Regions from separate parts of the Motilimonas sp. 1_MG-2023 genome, predicted to be linked through region 2. Evidence: predicted binding sites of a transcription regulator. Region 2 holds the regulator's gene; each other region holds the start of a gene.
What was found. Region 2 encodes sigma-54, which starts transcription at its own class of promoters, with help from an activator protein. Its sites were predicted from a motif close to GTTGGCACGNNNNTNGNNT; they were not measured.
Positions count from the first base shown of each region.

Region 1: a site for sigma-54 is predicted at 1,582-1,600, ahead of Q4519_RS01300 (superinfection exclusion B family protein). Genes of this name have one in related genera too.
Region 3: a site for sigma-54 is predicted at 2,367-2,385, ahead of glnA (glutamate--ammonia ligase). Genes of this name have one in related genera too.

Region 1 is NZ_JAUOPX010000002.1:40,462-45,583, reverse strand. It holds gene Q4519_RS01305 (hybrid-cluster NAD(P)-dependent oxidoreductase) at 1-784, shown strand, start outside; gene Q4519_RS01300 (superinfection exclusion B family protein) at 917-1,510, opposite strand; gene hutG (formimidoylglutamase) at 1,939-2,874, opposite strand; gene Q4519_RS01290 (DNA/RNA non-specific endonuclease) at 3,003-3,935, opposite strand; gene Q4519_RS01285 (beta-N-acetylglucosaminidase domain-containing protein) at 4,085-5,122, shown strand, end outside.
Region 2 is NZ_JAUOPX010000001.1:132,467-137,588, forward strand. It holds gene mgtE (magnesium transporter) at 1-526, opposite strand, end outside; gene Q4519_RS00575 (HPr family phosphocarrier protein) at 583-858, opposite strand; gene rapZ (RNase adapter RapZ) at 859-1,704, opposite strand; gene ptsN (PTS IIA-like nitrogen regulatory protein PtsN) at 1,715-2,161, opposite strand; gene hpf (ribosome hibernation promoting factor) at 2,170-2,457, opposite strand; gene Q4519_RS00595 (RNA polymerase factor sigma-54) at 2,478-3,929, opposite strand; gene lptB (LPS export ABC transporter ATP-binding protein) at 3,981-4,706, opposite strand; gene lptA (lipopolysaccharide transport periplasmic protein LptA) at 4,706-5,122, opposite strand, start outside.
Region 3 is NZ_JAUOPX010000030.1:16,567-21,688, forward strand. It holds gene typA (translational GTPase TypA) at 26-1,849, opposite strand; gene glnA (glutamate--ammonia ligase) at 2,456-3,865, shown strand; gene Q4519_RS14955 (DUF4124 domain-containing protein) at 3,999-4,517, shown strand; gene glnL (nitrogen regulation protein NR(II)) at 4,618-5,122, shown strand, end outside.

The sequences.
Region 1 (5,122 bases), on a different contig from region 2:
TGAGCATTTAACGGTGGGTCATTCTATTACAGCTTTCGCACCCGCAGGTAGTTTTCACCTACAAAAGGCTTTGCCTGAAGCGCCTCTACTATTGATTTCGGCTGGCGTGGGGATAACGCCTATATTGGCCATGCTCAGAGCAATCACTGATCAGCATCAAGCGCGGGATATCGTGTTTATCCATGGCGCGAAAACGGTAAAAGACTTAATTGCTTACCAAGAGCTTAATTTCTTTAGCTCGCTGCTTCCTAAACTCTCTATTCATTACTTTTTGAGCCGTGAGACTCAACACGATTCCCATCAAGAAATAGTAGGATCGAAAGCTGAACTGCATTACGGACACATTAATCAAGCTGCATTAGCCACTGTCTCCGCTCTATCTGAGCGTACGACCTTTGTTTGCGGCCCCAATATGTTTATGGAGCAAATAAAACAATCATTACTGCAGTTAGGTTTACCCGAAGCGCAGTATTTTGATGAAAGCTTCGGTCAGAAAGCCAGTTTTGGTGGTAGCAAAAAACAGGTCAATATTTTGTTTGATAGTTGGGATACGTATGTTGAGGGCGATAATCAACTGACATTATTAGAGCAGGCAGAGCAAGCGGGATTGAGCTTACCTTTTTCTTGTCGCGGCGGTATGTGTGGGGCTTGTAAAGTGCAGCTACATTCAGGGGAAGTTAGGCGGCTAAGTGATTCAGCTTTGACCCCTGATGAAGTTGAATCGGGTGTCGTTCTCGCTTGTAGCTGTGTACCGCAATCGGATCTCGTTATTGGGCAGGCTTGATACTGTTTTTGTATGTGAGCTTGGTTTTGTAGGTGGCTTAATCAACTTGCTATGGCTTTGGCCTGATATGCTATTGTCAAAAAGGCGTCGCAATTGGCGCCTTTTTGACTAACTCACAGAGGAAGAGTTAATTTAGCTACGCATACCGATAAAATTTTGACGGGCATATTCAGGGCGTGCCGATTTCAACAGCTCTACCTCAGCCTCAGTCATTTTACCTTGTGGTAATCCAAGTAGTTTATGAGTTAACAAAGGTCGGGCGGCCAAGTTAATTGATAATTTAACAATGCGGCGTTCACCGTTGATTTCTTGGGTTGATAAGGCAGGTACTAATACACCCGCCTCCAATAAATTTGCCACCGCTGGCTCGTTTAATGGCAATGACAACATATTCTTCCGTTGGATAATATATTCCCGCAGAACGGCCTTTTCTTCAAAGTCTAAGCGCTTAATCATACTCATCATTCGCTTATTTTGCTCTTCTTGTTCGGTTTTGTTAGTTAGTTTGAAGTGTATGAATAGCAATAACTTAGCAATGAAGTATGAGGCGCTAACAATAATAGCGATGCTTAAATAGGGACTAAGTTGGCTACGCAGTGTCAGCATATTCAATGACTGAGCTAAACCGTCTGGTAGTAACACAATAAATATGCTGGCCAGTAATAACCAAGCCATTAACAAGCTAATTTGTACGTTCATTGAAAATTGTGTGATGATTTGTTTCATGTGACATCCCCTGTTTACCCTATGAGCGTTAACACAAGTGTGAATAGCTCTTTCTATTACTGAATAATACCAAGCAAAAACGATGCCAAGGTTATGTAGAGGATGATTAAGCTAAGAAAAACGGCAGCGATAGCGATTGCTATCAGTGCCGTTTGTGCTTGAAAGGAGTCTTTATTGTTTTTCCAGAACGATATTACAACAATGAAATAAGGTGTAATTGGCCGCGCCAACATTCACCGGAGAAGTCCCTGATTGAAACTAATCCAGATCGGATATCATAACTGATTACTACGCCTTCACTGAAATCTAGATTCCGTCTGGGATATGAAACCAATTTTCCAACCCACATAAGCTAAGTTCGCTAAGTCTAAATTAAGCTTCCTTATTTTAAGTGGGCTATATGACACTATTTTTACATTTGCAGTTATTTATTTTGCGAGTTGGCTAATTAAGCGTGCCGCTACATTTGCTGTGCGGTTATCTTGATCAAAATTTGGGTTATATTCACATATATCAGCCAGTTTCAATTTACTGCGGGCATTTTTCTTGATCGTAATTAGCAGGTGCTCAAGTAACTCTAAAGGCATGCCATAGGCTGCGGGAGCGCTGACACCAGGCGCTATGTAGGCGGGTAGCACGGCTAAGTCGATACTAACATAAATGGCATCCACTTCACTGATAAATGAACGCAGCCCTGCTTTAATGGTATCGATATTATTCCAATGTAAATCGGTATCGTATTTGTATTGCACGCCAAACTCTCTCGCACGAGCAAAAAGAGCTTGGCTGTTACTTATTTTGCTCACACCTAAGCAAAGATAACTCAAATGGCGTTGTTGTTGGTTAGCCCGTTTCATTATTTGAAAAAATTGGCTACCAGATGAGCCACCATCTTGATCGCTGCGAATATCAAAATGGGTATCGAAGTTAATCACGCCAATTTTTTGTCCTGCATCAAGGTGTTGTTCTAGTCCTTGATAGCCGCCAAACGCAAGCTCTTGTCCACCTCCTAAAATGATGGGGAAGTGTCCTTGTTTGAGGATATTGTTCACCATAATGCCCAAATCTTGCTGCGCTTTTGCTAGTTCAAACCACTCACAATCTAGATTGCCTGCATCGTAGACGGGGGTGTCTAAGTGCCAAGCAAGATTGGCAAGGACTCGGCGTATCGCCTCTGGGCCTTTTGCTGCGCCATGGCGACCTTTGCTTTTGCGAACGCCTAGATCACAAGGGAAGCCAACTAAGCAGGTGCCTGGTGTATCGTCTACAGCTAGTTTAGTCACCTTGTTGTGCCAGCGAATTGCCAGCTCACTTTCTTCGCGGTCTTGCTTACCGAGCCAAAGGGGAGAGGATAAGTTTGTCATTGTTATATGTCTCAATATGTTAGCAGATTTCAGTTTGGCACATTTAGGTCAAACTGAAACCTTGAATGCCGCCCTAAATGAACAAAAATAATACAATTGTGAACTGCTCCAAATGTTTACTCGCTTGTTTAAAAGCAGAGTGACTCACAGGCCAAGCCATCGTTGTCATTATCAAGTCGATCAATGCCGCAGCTATTGAGGTAAAACTGCGCTTCTTGGCAGCTTGTCATTTCGTTGCAGTAATACTTATCTTGGCAGCTAAAAGCTTGATGATCAGGTGCGGCCTTGTTGGTTAGTTGGCATAAGCTAAGCAGGGTATTTTTATTGGTATTGAATGGTTGAAATAGGGACAAATTAGATAGCTGCTCTAATTGATACATAGTGACCTGAAACTGGTTAATTTCAGATAGATCAAAGCGCTGATGAGGGATAATAAATGCCATGTTAGTGTTTGCTGCTTGTGGTGCTAAATAGGCTTTAAAGTAGGCCGAGGGAATGCGCACTTTGTTATTCATCCACTGATTGTCTTGCTTGCTGTATAACGGGCCGGTGACAACTTTTAGCGCGCCGACTTGCTGAGTACATTGGCGCTCCCAAGTTTCTAATTCAGCCCAGCCTTGGCGGTTAAATTCGGCCAGTTGCGGAGCAATATTACTCATTAAAAAAGATTGCTTGGCAGAGGCAACTGTAAAGTCCATTGAAGCGGCTGGGGCTAAGTGTCCACGGTCATAGCCTGATCCGATGTAATCTGCGGGCGTAACCTGTGCCGAAACTGGCAAGGAAGCATCGCTACTAAAAGATTCGATACTTACAAAGCCAGAGATACGCTCAGGGGTTAAGGTGTAACTAACCCAATCTGCAACTCTATTTAGGTAGTTAAAGCCTACGGTATAACCATCGCGGCAGATAGTTTGGTCTGATTGACTAGGAATATCTATTTTTGAACAAGTGAGGGGTGAGCTGGGATCATTATCTGTGGCTTGCTGCATCTCTATGGCGTTATTACTGGATTGGCAGGCAAGTAATGCAAAGGAACAAGTGATGACGAGTAATTTTCGCATAAATGTTAATTTTATTGGTTTTTTGATTATTAACTTAGGCGTAAGTTCAGGTTCATGCCAATCAATAAGGGTAACCTGTGAGCTAGCCCCTTAGTTTTTCATTAGTTTTTGTTTTATGCTGAAGGAAACGAATAGCGAAGGATAGGATAATGCAACAAGGGTTTAACCTCGGCGTGATCGAAGGTTTTTATGGTAAGCCTTGGTCTTGGCAAACGCGTGAGCAATATAGTGATTTTTTATTGGAGCAAGGTTACGGCGCTTATATTTACGGTCCTAAGTTTGATCTAAAGTTGCGCGAAGAGTGGCAGAAACCTTGGACCGTTCAGGAGTTTAATCACTTAAAGCAACTTGCCACTTGTTATCAACAAGCGGGGCTTAAATTTGGTATTGCGTTGAGCCCGTATGAGGTTTACCAGCGCTGGAATCAAAACACGCGTCAAGCGCTCACTATCAAGATGGCCGAAATTAATGCTATCGGTGCGGATATTCTGTGTATTTTATTTGATGATATGCGTGGTGACGTGCCTGAGTTGGCTATTAATCAAGGTGAAATTTGTGATTTCATTGCCCAGCAGAGCCAGGCACAGGAAATCATCATGTGCCCAACCTACTACTCTGACGATCCTGTTCTAGAACGAATTTTTGGTGCAAAACCGGATGACTATTTAGAAGATCTTGGCCAGCAACTAGATGCAAAATTTGATGTGTTTTGGACTGGCCCCAGCGTGTGGTCGGTATCGTATCCGCCAGAGCATCTAATACGAGTTGCTGATCAATTAGGCAGAAAACCCGTGATTTGGGACAACTACCCAGTTAATGACATGAAAAATTGGCATTTTTTATTTTTGCGTGCCTTTCAGGACCGATTAGCCAGTATGCCAGACTTAACGCGAGGGCATTTTGTTAACCCAATGAATCAGCCCCAATTATCTAAAGTTGCCCTACATACCTTGCCGCGTTTATACGCAGAGGGAGATCAATATGAGCCTAATTTAGCTTTGCGCCAAGCTTTATCAGAATTAGCGCCAACAGAGTTAGCTAAGCAGTTACTTAACGATGTTGCGACATTTGCCGATAGAGGCTTTAAGCAGTTATCAGATGCAGAAGTTACCGCATTGAAAGCACGATATGACCAATTTAATCATCCGATGGCGCAAGAAGTGCTAGGGTGGTTGAATAAAGAATTT
Region 2 (5,122 bases):
GGGCATCGGTGGCCTCTGGTAGCTCACCTTTCAAACGCAAATAGCGTAACACCACATCGATAGTGACATCAGGTCTGAGTGTGATGGTGTCGGTGTTCATCACGCTACCTGCTGTATCTTCAGGATAGCCTAAGGCTTGCTCTAGACGGTGTCGGTCTTGCGCATCCATTTGCGATAGTACGTCTTGATAGGCCGAGTCGTTTAGACCACTAAGAACGTAGGCAAGATCGTCGGTGTCCATGCCTTCGGTTGCGGCAACCAGGTTTTCCGTATCCATTAGGGCGAGGATACTGTCTCGAGCATCTTCATTTAGCTCTTCTAGGATCTCACCTTGCTGCTCTGAGTCGGTGAGTTGCCAAATATTTTTACGCTCAGCGTGGGGGCAGGATTCAAGTAGTAAGGCAATATCTTCAGGGGGGAGTTGCTGTAACATGCGGCGAACATGAACAAACATACCACTGCTTAACGCTTTGTTAACTTCGACTAGGCGCTCATGTGTGCTCAAGTTGACTAGATTATCTAGCATCCGCTTTTCCCCTTGTTTGCCGTTATCAATAGGCGATAACTAATTAATTTTATTTATTATTCTTCTTCTTCAAATTTATCTTCTATCAGTTGTCTTACTGCTTCTAATGCGCATTTGGCATCGGCCCCTTCGGCTTGAATGACGATTTGTTGGCCTTGACAGGTTTCTAGCATGAGTAAGCCCATCACACTGGCTGCAGAGGCGGATTTGTCGCCGTGGACTAAGGTAACTGTCGCGTCAAATTTTAGCGCTAACTCTGCCAGTTTTACAGCCGCTCGTGCATGTAAGCCCAATTTGTTCTTTATGGTGATATGTTGCTCTAGCTGTAACATTTAACGTTTTTCCAAGGTGCGATGACGAACTTGCACTTGTTGTTCGTGGCGAAAGAATTCGGCGATTTTCTCGGCGATAAATACCGATCTGTGTTGGCCGCCCGTACAACCGATAGCGATAGTGACATAGCTGCGGTTATTGCGTTCAAGATGAGGCAGCCAAGTGCCAATCAAATTCTCTATTTGCCAGATAAACTTCATCACTAATGGCTGCTCTGTTAAGTAGTGTTGAACTTCAGCATCGAGTCCGGTTTGTGGTTTAAGCTCGGGGATCCAATGTGGATTAGGTAGAAAGCGCGCATCAAACACATAGTCTGCATCTTTTGGTAAGCCATTTTTAAAACCAAATGATTCAATGACTAATACCAATTCATGACTTTTTTGGCCGAGTACTCGTTGTTTTACCAACTCACTCAGCTCATGGATTGACATATCACTGGTATCAATGCGTAAATCGGCCGACTCAGAGATAGGCTCGAGCAAGGTGGTTTCTTGATCTATCGCTTGAGATAGCGATAGCTGCATTTTTGCTAGTGGATGTAAACGCCTGGTTTCACTGTAGCGACGTACCAAAATACTGCTACTGGCATCAAGAAATAAGGTGGTGAGATCAACCGATGCTTTGAGATCCTTAATGACGTGGTGTAATTCATTTTGGTCAAGGGGCAGGTTACGCACATCGATGCTAACCGCCACGGCATCGTAATTATCTTTAAGACTAGTAATTAAATCGGGTAGTAAGGGTAATGGCAGGTTATCGACGCAGTAATAGCCTAGGTCTTCCAATACTCTTAAGGCAACGGTTTTGCCTGATCCGGAGCGGCCACTGACGATGGTGAGTTTCATATTGCTCCCGTTATGACACGCAAATGAGTTCGAATAACTCCGCATCTGTTTTAGCCGCGCGAAGTTGGCGACAAATTTGTTTATCAGAAAGTTTACCAGCGATAAGTGACAAGGTTTTTAAATGTTGGCTACACTGGCTTTCTGGGACGAGAACGGCGAACAATAAATCAACGGGTTGATTGTCGATGGCACTAAAGTCTATCGCGGTCTCACATTGGATGAAAACGCCGGTAACAGGGTAATCATCACTGATACGAGCGTGGGGGATCGCAATACCCGCTCCAACACCTGTGGTGCCAAGGCGCTCACGCGTTAGTAGGTTTTCAAACACTACTTTAGGGTCAATATTGAGTTTTTGTCCTGCTAACTCACTGATGATTTCCAGTGCTTTTTTCTTGCTTGAACAAGAGACTGCACTCAAGGTGCAGTCTGGGGCTAATAATTCTTTTATATCCATATTTAAATTTAAGACTGTTTCAGCTTTTCCTTGTGTTTGATCACTTGGCGATCAAGTTTGTCAACTAACGAATCAATCGCGGCATACATATCTGTGTCTTGGGAGTTAGCAAATACTTCTCCGCCTGACAGGTGTAACTTGGCTTCAGCTATTTGATTCAACTTTTCGACGTTTAATATCACTTGTGCTGAGTTAATGCTATCAAAATGACGCTCTAATTTAGATAACTTAGTTTCAACGTAACTGCGCATTGAATCGGTGATGTCGATATGGTGGCCAGATAGATTAATTTGCATAAACATTCTCCTGTTGCAGCCTAAAGTAGGCTCTTACGTTGGTTGGAAGGCGGGATGTTCAAAGACTCGCGATATTTAGCGATGGTTCTTCGCGCAACCTTTATGCCTTGGTCAGCAAGCAGTTGAGTAATTTTACTGTCACTTAGGGGCTTAGCAGGGGTTTCTGCTGCCACTAATTTTTTAATTAAGGCCCTAATGGCGGTGGATGAACATTCGCCACCACTTTCTGTTGCAACATGGCTAGAGAAGAAATACTTCAACTCAAAGATGCCACGCGGCGTGTGCATGAACTTTTGCGTGGTGACACGCGAAATAGTGGACTCGTGCATTTCCACGGCTTCCGCGACATCGTTTAATACCATGGGTTTCATTGCTTCATCGCCGTATTCAAAAAAAGCAACTTGATGCTGTACGATACAGTTGGCCACTTTTAATAAGGTGTCATTACGGCTTTCTAAGCTTTTAATAAACCATTTGGCTTCTTGTAAATGTGAACGAATAAACTGACTGTCATCGGTGTTTTTAGTTTGTTTGGCAAAAGAAGCGTATTGATCATTAACGCGAATTTTGGGCATGCAATCTGGGTTTAGTTCGACGACCCAGCGACCTGATTTTTTTTGCACCGAGACATCTGGAACTATATATTGAGCGTCCATTTCAACAATCGCATTGCCTGGTCTTGGCTCTAAGGTATGGATCAGGCGCATGACTTCGCGTAGATCGTCTTCTTTTAGCTTAGTTTTACGGCTTAGAGTACGAAAGTCACGATTAGCGAGTAAATCCATATGCTCGTTGATCACCATTATGGCTTCTTCTAACCAGAGAGTGCCTTTTTCGATTTGATTCAGCTGGATTAACATGCATTCTTGCGCGGAACGAGCACCAACGCCGAGAGGATCAAAATGCTGCAATCGTTTAAGTACGGCTTCAACTTCGTCGAGCTCAACATCAAGAAAGTCAGAGGAGACACTATCTAATATATCTTCGCTAGAGACAGTCAAATAACCAGATTCGTCAATGGCATCGATAATGGCAAAGGCGATAGCGCGATCAGTTTCACTAAAGGGGGTTAACTCCATTTGCCAGATGAGGTGGTCATGTAGGTTAGCTGAGGTTTCACCTTGATAAATAAAATCGGCATCATCGCCACCTGAGCCGACACCTGAAGTGCTTGAACCTGTGCCCGTGGTAAAGGTGTCATCCCATGTTGAGTCTGTGGGAAGATCATCAGGAATGTCATTCTGCGCCATGGCCTCCGACGTTTCGAGTTGGCTAGATGTGTCGTTATCGTAGCTTTGCTCTTCGTTACCGTGGTCGTTTTCTTCTACTTCTAACAGCGGATTTGACTCAAGGGCTTCTTGAATTTCTTGCTGTAAATCTAATGTAGAAAGCTGCAACAAGCGAATAGCTTGTTGTAGCTGAGGGGTCATGGTTAACTGCTGACCTAAACGCAACTGTAGGGTTGGCTTCATTAAATTCCTGTTAGATATAAATCTTTAGATAACGGTTGTTACCTATAAAAACTATAGCTTGAATTGATCGCCTAGGTAGACTCGTTTTACTTGTTCGTTTTGTAAAATGTCTTCTGGCTTGCCAGCGGCAATCATTTCTCCATGACTCACTATATAGGAATATTCACATACATCTAGTGTTTCCCTCACATTATGGTCAGTGATTAATACGCCTAAGCCTCTGTCTCGTAAGTGTTCTATGATTTTTTTTATATCTATTACAGAGATAGGATCAACCCCAGCAAATGGCTCATCAAGTAAGATGAATTGAGGATCTGCTGCGAGTGCTCTGGCGATTTCAACGCGGCGTCTTTCGCCGCCAGAAAGGGACATCCCTTTACTATTTTTTATATGGGTAATATGAAATTCTTCAAGTAACTCGTTCAGTCTATCTTGTTTTTGTTCCGTGGATAGCTCATCTCGAACTTCTAGGATTGCCATGATATTTTGCGCGACCGTAAGGCGACGAAAAATAGAAGCTTCTTGTGGCAAGTAGCCAATTCCCTTCTGCGCGCGCACGTGCATTGGTTGGCTAGAAATTTCTTCATCATCAATAAATATCTGGCCTTCATCGCGCTTTACTAAACCGACTACCATGTAAAATGTTGTCGTTTTACCTGCACCATTGGGGCCGAGTAAACCAACAATTTGCCCCGTGTTCACTTGTAAACTAACGCCATTTACTACACGACGATTCTTATAACTTTTCGCTAAGTCTTTTGCTTGGAGTAATGCCATTATTGCGCCGCTTTATCTGTTGATTTATCTGATGACTTTGAGTTTTTCTTGCTATCGACTTGAGCGGGTAAAAATACGGTTCGGGTTTGAGTCTCGCCTTTTTTACCTTCAATCTGGCGTGTCTCAATGTTGTAGGTGATAGTTTCAGCGGTGTAGTTACTGTCTAACTGCTTTAAAGAGGCATTTTGGCTCAAGATTATCTGGTTATTTTTTTTGAGGTAACGAATTTTTTTTGCCTTTGCTTCTACTGGTTTACCATCATCCATCATTTGATAAAAAGTCGCTGGATTGCCAGTCGCAATCATTTCTTCTTCGCCGGGCTTATGGCGGATGCCAACCAATTTATTGGCGGTGAGCTTAATTGTTCCTTGTGTCACCACGACGTTACCTAAAAAAGTGGTGGTGTTACTGTCTAG
Region 3 (5,122 bases), on a different contig from region 2:
AGTTAACACTAACGCTGAGTGTTAGTTATGCATCTTTCGGAGCACGAGACATACGCTTACGCTCGTTTTCAGTCAGGTAACGCTTACGAATACGAATTGACTCAGGCGTCACTTCTACAAGCTCATCGTTATCAATGAACTCCATCGCTTGCTCTAACGTCATCTTGATTGCTGGCGTTAACACTTGCGCTTCATCAGTACCAGATGCACGAACGTTAGTTAGCTGCTTACCTTTCAGAGCGTTAACAGTTAAGTCGTTGTCGCGACTATGAATACCGATAACCATGCCTTCGTAAACTTCAGTGCCGTGCTCAACCATCATACGACCACGCTCTTGTAAGTTAAACAAGGCGTTGGTCAATGCTTTACCCGTTGCATTAGCAATGAGTACACCATTCTTACGTTGACCAATCATGCCACCTTTGTGCGGGCCATAGTGATCAAAAGTATGGTAAATCAAACCTGAGCCTGACGTTAATGTCATAAATTCAGTTTGGAAACCAATTAAGCCACGGCTCGGGATCAGGAAGTCCATACGGATACGACCTTTACCATCTGGAGACATATTGGTTAACTCACCTTTACGTAAGCCAATTTGCTCCATAATAGAGCCTTGATGCTCTTCTTCAACATCGATCGTTACAGTCTCGTATGGTTCTTGTAGCTCACCATCAACAGTACGCGTAATAACTTCTGGACGTGAAACTGCTAACTCGTAGCCTTCACGACGCATGTTTTCGATTAGAATGCCTAGGTGAAGTTCACCACGGCCTGATACGCGGAATTTATCCGGATCATCGGTTTCTTCAACGCGAAGCGCAACGTTATGGACTAACTCTTTGTTTAAACGCTCAAGGATGTTACGTGAAGTTACGTATTTACCTTCTTTACCAGCAAACGGCGAGTTGTTTACTTGGAAGGTTACCGTAACTGTTGGCTCATCCACAGACAGGGCTGGTAGGGCTTCAACGTTGTTCTGGTCACAAATAGTGTCAGAAATTTTCAGCTCACCTAAACCAGATACCGCAATAATGTCGCCAGCTTTCGCTTCTTCAACATCATGGCGCTCAAGGCCAAGATAACCTAAAACTTGACCTACTTTACCGTTACGAGTCTTACCGTCGGCACCAATAACCGTTACTTGCTGATTTACTTTCACTTTACCGCGAGCAACACGACCAACACCAATAACACCCACGTATGAGTTGTAATCAAGTTGAGAAATTTGCATTTGGAATGGACCTTCAGGGTCAGCATCCGGTGCAGAGACATTATCAACGATAGCTTGGAACAAAGGTTCCATGTTATCTGAAGGCTCATCAATATCTAGAGTGGCGAAACCGTTCAGTGCTGATGCGTATACAATTTTAAAATCTAACTGATCGTCTGTCGCGCCTAAGTTATCGAATAGATCGAACACTTGATCAACAACCCAGTCAGGACGAGCACTTGGCTTATCTACTTTGTTGATAACAACAATAGGCTTAAGACCTTGAGCAAATGCTTTTTGCGTTACAAAACGAGTTTGAGGCATTGGGCCATCAGCTGCATCAACCAGTAGTAAAACTGAGTCAACCATAGACAAGATACGCTCTACTTCACCACCGAAGTCGGCGTGTCCAGGAGTATCTACGATGTTGATGTGGTAATCATGCCATTCGATAGCAGTGTTTTTAGCTAGGATGGTAATACCACGCTCTTTTTCAAGATCGTTAGAGTCCATTACACGCTCTTCAGCGTCGCCACGGCTCACTACAGTGCCAGATTGTTGAAGCAATTTATCAACCAGAGTAGTCTTACCATGGTCAACGTGCGCAATGATTGCGATATTTCTTAATTTTTCTAACACAGCTTAGTGCCTCAAAATTGGTTTGGATAAAATTTCGGCGTTATTGTATAGATCAATTGTCAAATAAAATAGTTTTAATGCGATCACATTTCATAACAAAGCAAAAAATAGAGGGATTAACGGACATTTCAGCGAATAAATTAGCCGTCACTGCAGAAGAAAGCCACTTTTTAAATCCCTTTTATCAGCACAGTTTAGCCAAGTGCAGCAAAAGCAGCCCTTATTTACTGGGCCAATAACCATTTCCACCACTATTACCACCCTAGGTATGGCAGCCAGCGATTTATGCCAAATTTCTAAGATAAATCGTCATTACATATTTATTTAACCATTTACAGCTTAACTAAAGGGGTCTGAATTGCTCAACCGAGCACCATCTGTTATTAATAACAAGCCCAAATGCGCGGTGAGGTCATGTTGCACCACAAAGATCCAGCAACGCACCATTTTGGAGCATAAATCATTTAAGATGGGCTTTAAAGGTCACCTTAAAGCCTGATTTGCAAGGGATGACAAATTTGGCACGCTTTTAGCATTAAGCAAAACCAGTTAGTTTGTCTATTTACTACAAGCCATCATTATTGATGACACCGGAGGTTATAAAGCATGTCCGCAGAAAGCGTATTAGCTCTAATCAAAGAGCATGATGTTAAATTCGTAGATTTACGTTTCACTGATACACGAGGAAAAGAGCAACATATCTCTATCCCTCACCATCAAGTAAACGAAGACTTCTTTACTGAAGGTAAAATGTTCGACGGCTCTTCAATCGCTGGTTGGAAAGGCATCGAGAAGTCTGACATGGTAATGATGCCTGACGCATCTACTGCTGTTATCGACCCATTCACTGACGAAACTACGCTTAACATTCGTTGTGACATCCTAGAACCAGACACAATGCAAGGTTACGACCGTGACCCTCGCTCTATCGCTCGTCGTGCTGAAGACTTCATGCGTAGCGAAGGCATTGCTGAAGAAGTATTAGTGGGTCCAGAGCCAGAATTCTTCCTATTTGATGACGTACGTTTCGGTACAGAAATGGGTAATGTTTTCTACAAAGTAGACGACAAAGAAGCAGCATGGAACACGGGTAAAGAATACGAAGACGGCAACACAGGTCACCGTCCAGGCGTTAAAGGCGGTTACTTCCCAGTAGCACCTGTTGACTCTTCACACGACATCCGCAGCGCTATGTGTTTAATCATGGAAGAAATGGGCCTAGTTGTTGAAGCGCATCACCATGAAGTTGCAACTGCTGGTCAAAACGAAATTGCTTGTCGTTTCAACACTTTAGTATCTAAAGCTGACGAAATCCAAATCTACAAGTATGTTGTTCATAACGTAGCGCACGCTTACGGAAAAACAGCTACTTTTATGCCTAAGCCACTTGTTGGTGACAACGGTAGCGGCATGCACGTGCACCAGTCTCTACAAAAAGACGGTAAAAACCTTTTCGCAGGTGACCTATATGGCGGCCTGTCTGAAATGGCTCTTTACTACATCGGTGGTATTATCAAGCACGCACGCGCTATCAACGCTTTCACTAACGCTTCTACTAACTCGTACAAGCGTCTAGTCCCAGGCTTTGAAGCACCTGTAATGCTTGCATACTCTGCACGTAACCGCTCAGCATCAATCCGTATCCCAGTAGTACCTTCACCACGCGCACGTCGTATTGAAGTACGTTTCCCTGATCCAACAGCTAACCCATACTTAGCGTTCTCTGCGCTACTAATGGCTGGCCTTGACGGTATCAAAAACAAAATCCACCCTGGCGATGCAATGGATAAAGATCTTTACGATCTACCAGCTGAAGAAGCACTAGCCATTCCACAAGTTGCTTACTCACTAAAAGAGGCACTAGCTGCACTTGATAAAGATCGTGAGTTCTTAACTGCTGGCGGCGTATTCTCTGATGACTTCATCGATGCTTACATCGGCCTTAAAGGCGCTGAGCACGAGCGTGTTAACATGGAAGTACACCCACTAGAATACCAACTTTACTACTCTGTATAAGAGACAGTATTAAGTTGAATAAAAACCCGCTTTTTAGCGGGTTTTTTTGTATTAGTCACATTTGTATCAGCTGCTTACTTGCCTTATTTTTGCGCATAGGACAAACTCAGCGTTAAGCAGAAAGGATGCAATAATGAAATACTTACTTCTAATACTCAGTTTTTATACTTTAACGTTGCAAGCGAACGAAACCGACACTGTGTATCGTTGGGTTGACAAAGATGGTGTCACCCACTATTCCGACAAAAAAGTAAATGGTGCGGAAAAAGTGCGTATCAATATCTCACCTAGTCATAAAATTCCAGCTCCTCCCACTAGTATCACCAGTGCCAAACCTTTACCTGTCGCTGCAAAGTCTAACACCAAGTATCAAGCTAGCATTACCTCACCTGAACACGACAGTACGATTATTGATAACACGGGTAATATTAGCGTAGTGACCAATGTCACCCCGGCTTTTGAAGATGGCCAAACCTTACAGTTACTGATCGACGGTACCCCAGTTGGTGAAAAGCATCAATCCACCACATTACTAGCGACGAATATCGATCGCGGTAGTCACAGCTTACAAGTTCAACTTATTGATAAAAACGGCAAGATAATTGCATCATCTGAAATCATAACCGTACATTTACGCCGCGCATCACGCTAGCTCGATCTACATCACCTTTTCGTCTTTGTATTCTGGTGTGTAGCTGAGCTTGCCCTAAGCTAACGCACCAAAATGATGCAAAGACAAAAAAGGTGAGCCATTGCAATCCAGTCAACAAGCCGAAGCGCTTTTAGAGCACTTAGTTTCTGCCGTTTTTTTACTCGATGAAACGCTGCAAATCACCTATGCCAACCCAGCGGCAGAACAATTGCTGGCGCAAAGCATTAAACGCTTAACAGGTTTACGCTTTGATCAGCTGCTTGAACATACCTCATTAAATTTTGAGCTGATCCAAAAGACCCTGCATTCAGGTCATGGCTTTACCGACAATGAAGTGACTTTAGTGATTGACGGGCAGGCTGTGTTAGTCGAACTAACGGCAACCCCCTTTTATCAGTCAGGCTTTGTGTATGCCTTGGTCGAAATGCGCCAAATCGACCAGCAAAAAAAAATAAGCCAAGAAATTTATCAACATGCGCAACAACAAGCCGCAAAAGAGCTAGTTCGCGGCTTAGCTCATGAAATAAAAAATCCGTTGGGCGGCCTTCGTGGTGCGGCACAACTATTAGAGAAACAGCTGCCTTCAGCAGAGTTAAAAGAATTTA